Flectobacillus major DSM 103: one gene and its partner. The protein of the gene in region 2 interacts with the protein of the main gene of each other region in a pairwise test. Links are inferred from orthologs where the notes say so. Each region holds a gene or a part of one and is shown on either strand. Other genes may lie near its edges. The genes, in order: topA and FLEMA_RS69270.

The links.
Region 1: the proteins of FLEMA_RS69270 (region 2) and topA interact in binary tests that used the Escherichia coli proteins (3 or more experiments, as listed by UniProt). The link is inferred for Flectobacillus major DSM 103 from one-to-one orthologs.

The regions. Positions count from the first base shown.
Region 1 is NZ_KE386491.1:2,372,708-2,376,119, reverse strand. What follows is about bases 326-3,403. They hold topA (type I DNA topoisomerase), read right to left. Parts: upstream 3,069-3,403; coding sequence 582-3,068; downstream 326-581. Other genes in these bases: FLEMA_RS68580 (LytR/AlgR family response regulator transcription factor), read right to left, coding at 3,243-3,403; FLEMA_RS0114645 (SIR2 family NAD-dependent protein deacylase), read right to left, coding at 326-441. Outside these bases: more of FLEMA_RS0114645, read right to left, coding at 1-325; more of FLEMA_RS68580, read right to left, coding at 3,404-3,412. UniProt on the Escherichia coli protein: Releases the supercoiling and torsional tension of DNA, which is introduced during the DNA replication and transcription, by transiently cleaving and rejoining one strand of the DNA duplex.
Region 2 is NZ_KE386491.1:2,765,370-2,768,407, forward strand. What follows is about bases 224-2,927. They hold FLEMA_RS69270 (YigZ family protein), read left to right. Parts: upstream 224-1,120; coding sequence 1,121-1,735; downstream 1,736-2,927. Other genes in these bases: FLEMA_RS0120215 (NFACT RNA binding domain-containing protein), read right to left, coding at 224-935; FLEMA_RS69275 (YheT family hydrolase), read left to right, coding at 1,751-2,707; FLEMA_RS0120265 (hypothetical protein), read right to left, coding at 2,739-2,924. Also shown: more of FLEMA_RS0120215, read right to left, coding at 1-223.

The DNA of each region.
Region 1 (3,412 bases), 390 kb from region 2 along the record:
TACAATATGTGGGCGTAATTGTGAGCCTTTTTCGCATTTATCGCCTAAATGTAGCGGCTTTGTGCCAATATCATATACCAAATTGGGGTTATAGGTACTTCTTACTTTGGTTAGTTCGCCATGAAGGTGTGTAATATTGCTAGAACCTGCACGCTCATGAAGGTTATCAACGTTTTGGGTAATAATATGAACATCAAAATACTCCTCCCACGTTTTTAGAATCAAATGTCCTCGATTGGGTTCTACTTTGGCTAGTTGGGCTCTGCGTTGGTTATAAAATTCTAATACCAATGCTGGATTTTTATGCCAACCTTCGGGTGTGGCTACTTCTTCTATAGCATGGTTTTCCCATAGCCCATTGGCATCTCGAAAGGTAGCTATACCGCTTTCGGCCGATATACCTGCTCCTGTTAACACAACGATTTTTTGTTTCTTTACCATAAGTGATAGAGGAAGTTAGTCAATTATGAGTTGAGAGTTTTTTATTTATGAATAGAAATATATTATAACTTAATGAAAAAGGCATAGAAATACAACGTGATTTTGTACTTCTATGCCTTTGGTAAGGTTTTGGGGAAACACTATTTTTTACGTCCTCGGGTTGGGGCTGGAGTTTCCTCACCTAGCTTAATACAATCTTCTAGGGTAAGGTCGGCAGCAACCATATCTTTGGGTATTTTCACGTTTCGTTTTCCAATTTGGATATAGGGGCCATATACGCCATTGACGACCTTAATGCTTTCATTTTCAGGGAATTCTTTGATATATTTATTAGCTTCTTGATTTCTTTTAGCAAGAATAATTTCAATAGCTCTTTCTAAAGTAATACTGGTCAAAGAATCTGTTTTGCCCAATGAGAAATACTTGCCATCGTGTTTTACGTAAGGGCCAAATCTACCTTTTCCTGTAGAAATAGGCTGTCCTTCAAATTCGCCCAAAGCACCGCCTGCATCGGCAGCTCTTTTGGCCAGAATCAACTCGATAGCCCTAGGTTCTTCAATGGTAAAAGGGTCGTCGGTTGCTTCTAGGCTTACAAATTTGTCGTCGTGTTTTACGTAAGGCCCTAGCTTGCCTGCTCCGATAATGATTGGTTTGTCTTCATAAAAACCAATTTCACGGGGTAAGCGAGGTTTTTCAAAAAGCTCTAATACTTCTTCAAAGGTAATAGACGAAAGGAGCTTGTCTTTGGGGAGGTTGACAAAAATAGGCTTTTCTTCGTCTTTGGTATCGCCTAATTGAGCATAAGGCCCAAATTTACCCAATTTCACCGAAACAGTTTTACCAGTGTTGGGGTCTATGCCAAGTTCACGGGTTGACGAAGCCGAACTTCTTTCTGCGTTTTTACTTTCTTCAATCGTTTTATGGAAATCTTTGTAGAAATTGTCAATCATTTTTGACCATTCTATATTTCCCTGAGCGATTTCGTCAAATTCATCTTCCATATCGGCGGTGAATTTGAAATCAACAACGCCTTTGAAATTACTTACCAAGAAATCGTTGACAACCATTCCTACCGACGTTGGGAATAGCTTACTTTTTTCGGCACCGTAGGTTTCTTTGCTGGTTTTTTCAGTAATTTTATCACTTTTCAAAACCAATTCTTTAAAATCTCGTTCTTTGCCTGGTCTATCTTCTTTTACAACATACTCACGTTTGATAATAGTAGAGATAGTAGGTGCATAAGTAGAAGGACGGCCAATGCCTTTTTCCTCAAGAGCTTTTACCAAACTGGCCTCGGTATAGCGAGGAGCTGGGCGGCTAAAACGCTGTGTAGCCTTGAGGGTGTCTAAGTTGAGGATTTGGTTGACATTGAGCGGAGGAAGCATTTTTGAGTTTTCTTCATCTTCTTCGTCATCTTTACTTTCCAAATATACCGCCAAGAAACCATCAAATTTGATTACTTCACCTTGTGCAATAAGCTCTTCGGGGGTACTCGAAATCGTGATACTTGCTGTTGTACGCTCTAGCTGAGCATCGGCCATCTGCGAGGCAATCGAACGCTTCCAGATAAGTTCGTACAAACGTTTTTCTTTGGGGTCGGCACCAGCAGATGTTACCGAAAAATCGGTAGGACGAATGGCTTCGTGAGCTTCCTGAGCCGATTCGTTTTTGGTTTTATATTGACGAGTCTGTACGTATTGATTGCCAAATTGGTCGATAATCGCAGCTTTTGCCTTTTCGATAGCCTCTTCCGAAAGATTGGTAGAGTCGGTTCTCATATAAGAAATTTTACCAGCTTCATAAAGCTTTTGAGCATAAAGCATGGTAGATGCTACTGAATAACCTAACTTTCGAGAAGCCTCTTGTTGGAGTGTCGAAGTAGTAAAAGGAGGAGAAGGAGATTTTTTGGCAGGTTTGGTTTCTAAAGATTTAATTTTGAAACTAGCTCCAATACATTTTTCCAAGAAACTACGAGCCGTGTCTTCAGTTTCAAAGTTTTTGGGAAGTTCGGCCTGTAAGACTTTATTGCCTTCCAATAAAAACTGAGCCACCACTTTAAAAGACGATTTGCTGTCGAAAGTTTCTATATCACGTTCACGTTCTACGATAATTCTAACAGCAACCGACTGCACACGCCCAGCAGAAAGTCCTTTTTTTACTTTCGACCACAGAACAGGCGAAAGCTCAAAACCAATAAGGCGGTCGAGTAATCGGCGAGCCTGTTGGGCGTTTACCAAGTCCATGTCGATAGTCCGAGGATTCTGAATGGCATTTTGGATAGCCTTTTTGGTAATTTCTCGGAAGACAATCCTTTTGGTATTATCGGCCAAGCCTAGGGCTTCTTTTAAGTGCCACGAGATAGATTCCCCTTCACGGTCATCATCGGTTGCTAACCAAACTTCCTCTGAAGACTTTGCTAGGGACTTTAACTCGTTGACTACCTTTACTTTGTCAGGAGATATTTCATAAGTAGGCTTGAACCCATTTTCAATATCAATAGCCATGCCTTTGTCGGGCAAATCACGGACGTGACCAAAAGAAGATTTTACGGTAAAATCTTTACCTAGATAGCCTTCAATGGTTTTTGCCTTGGCTGGCGATTCTACTATTACTAAGTTTTTCGACATATCTTTTTAAAACAACTTTACAGATACCTGTAATCAGGATTTTCTATCTATTGTGTAGATAGATGAATACTCTTTTGCCCCAAATATATAAACTTCAATTCAAAAATACCTTGTAAAATCCTTTATATGCCCGAAAAAACGATAGTTTTATCAGATAAGAACCTATTTAATCCATTAAAAAATGTTTTTGAAAGCCTCTTTGAAGTTCTTGCCAATCGGAATTTCTATGCCTTTTACATTCATTTCTTTTTCGTTGAATGAATAAATCCAATTGATATTAACAGCGTAGGTTTTGTGTACCCGAATCAGGTTTTGGCTTTTTACTTGTTCCAGAAACGAGCTTA
Region 2 (3,038 bases):
TCGGGAATAGCGTGCAAATTGGCCATAATAATATTGGCTATTTCTTCGTGCTTGATGTCGTCTTCTAATCCCGATAGCTGAGCGTACGATTTGTCGATATACACCTGTGTCCGATGAATCTGTTTTTGTAAATGCCTGATGATCTGCCCTTTTTCTTTGTCAAAAACATTTACTTTCGCAAAGGAATAATACAGTTCGTTGCTGGCTTGAATGGGGTCCTCTACCTTTTTCACTAAATCGCCACCTTCTTCTAGCATCGACAAAACTGGCTGATAATCAATGGTTTTTATATAAAAAGCACTTTGTTCCAATTGGTACACAATAGCCTGAATAATGGCCCAGCGTTGTTCTAGGGTAGGGTTTTGTAATAGCGTAATTTGGCTGTTTATCTGCTTAACGATTTCTTTCCCAAAAGTCGGAAATAGCTTATTCACTTGTCCTTCGGCTGCTACAAATGCCTCAAAACTTTGATCGATTGGGCGGTCGAGTTGTCCAAGTACCAAGTTATTATCTACTACCAATTTGTTATGAAACAAATCGAGTACTTCTGTTCCTTCAAATAAAATGATATTAGAACGATTGCCGTACATTTTGAATAATAGGCTAAAATCATTCTCAAAATACAGGACAAAAGCCCGCTCGTTCAAAAACTGATGCAGGCCTATTACCTTAGCACCAATTAACTCTTTGAATAAATCGACCGAGTTTCGACCAGCTCGACGGAAATCGTCGGGGAAGTTCAAACACGCAAAATCGGGATGTAATACCGCTTTTATATAAAATTCTCGTTTCTTTTTCCACTGTTTTCCATCGGTACAAAACCCCAAAACTAGCTCGTCTTTTTCTTGCGAAAAACATTCGGCCAATACCAACCCTGTAAGTTCCTGCTCTAATCGTTTTGATAACTGACGAAGGAAATAATAATTCGTTTGCATAATTTTATCGCTTGGGCTATCGGTATTACTACCGACAACATCATTTTTGTACAAAGGTACGTTAAAAACTGTACAGAGAAATAAATAGGTATTCTCCTCCGCTTGGTTTCTTAGTGAATTACAACTTTTCTGTATTCTGCCAGACTTTATGTATTTTTGTCAATTCATCAGACCGAGAGGATTATATGCTACTGGAAGATACATACAAAACCATCACTACTACAGCAGAAGGGCTTTTTAAAGACCGAGGCAGTAAATTTTTTGCCTATGCCTACCCTATCGAACAAGAAAGTGAAGTAAAAGAATTGGTCGAAATATTAAAGAAAGAACATTTTAAAGCTGTTCATCACTGTTATGCCTTTCGACTGGGGCAAGATAAAACCAATTTTCGGGTAAACGACGACGGCGAACCCGCAGGCTCAGCAGGAAAGCCTATTTTGAATGTATTATTGTCGAAAGATATTACCAATATTTTGGTAGTAGTTGTACGTTATTTTGGAGGTACTTTATTGGGTGTTCCAGGCCTGATTAATGCCTACAAAACAGCCACTTTAGAAGCTTTGGCCAATGCTGAAGTTATCGAAAAAACAGTTAACGAAATATATGACGTTAGTTTTGAGTTTATTCAAATGAACGATGTAATGAAAGTAGTCAAAGAATTTGGCCTAAAAATAAAAAACCAACAATTTGATAATCAATGTACTATTACCTTAGAGTTTCGTAAAAACATGACGAATCAGGTGATTGGCAAACTCGAAAAAATCGACAACATTACCATAGATTTTGTAGCAACAGTCTAGCCCAACTCCATTATTATGCCCCTTATTCCATCATCGTATCAAGCCCGTGGTATTTGGAAAAATGCCCACTTTTCTACGATTTATCCTAGTACCCTTCGCAAAGTAAAAGGTATTCAGTACGAGCGACAAAGAATTGAGCTTAACGATGGCGATTTTTTGGACTTAGATTGGAGTTATTGCTTATTGCCAAGCAGTGCTTTGGTGATTTTTACACATGGCTTTCTCGGAAACTCTACCCGACCGTACATTCTGGGAGCAACCAAGCTTTTTAATCAATCGGGCTGGGATACAGTTTGCTGGAATCATCGTGGGCTTAGTGGCGAAGCCAACCGCCTAGAAAGAGTAACCACACATGGAGGCTCTGACGACCTCGAATCGGTAATTAATCATGTTATGAGCCATACAAACTACCAACAGATTGTACTGGTTGGCTATAGCAAAGGTGGTAATATAGCCCTCAAATATGCTGGCGAAAAGGGTTCTCAAATTCCTGATGTTATCAAAAAAGTCATTGCTATTTCTGTACCAACCGATATTCAAGGAAGCGTAGATGCCATGGGTGAAAAGGGTTTTTATACCAAGCGTTTCAAAAATAAACTTCACCAGTTCTTATTACAACGCACACATCTTATTGACTCAAAATGGTTGGCTGAATTTGAAAAATTCCAAACCCTCGATGAATTTACAGGACATTATATCGCCCCTTTACATGGTTTACGCAATGCCCAAGACTATTACAATCGCTGTAGTGCCATACACGTTGTTGAACAAATCCGTATTCCTTCTTTGATTCTGAATGCCCAAAACGATCCTGTTTTATCTGAAAGCTGTGCTATTTTAGATATTGCTCGACAATCGGAATATATTTACTCTGAATTTCCGCAATACGGCGGACACTGTGGTTTTTATACGCCTAATCCAGATGGTATTTACTGGAGTGATTACCGTGCTTTGGCTTTTGCTACAGAATAATCGTTTTGGACACCCAAATTACTGAACAGACTTACTTGTTGGTAAAAGATTCACGGATTTGTAACACCACCAAGCCTGCAACAAAAAAACCAGTAATAAACCAGCCCACCATACGATAGTATTGATGGTACGCTTCATCAAAATATAGGTCAATCCCAATATTGATTAAACTTAGGATGGCAAAGCCATACAGCAAATATAATTTAGCCTTTTGCATAGAAATTTGATTGTAGAAATGAGAAAATAGTATATTTTAAAAACTTTACGACAAAATATTAGTCAGCATTTTCTATAAAAAGCTACTGTAATACCCTAAGACAAAGGCTTACTA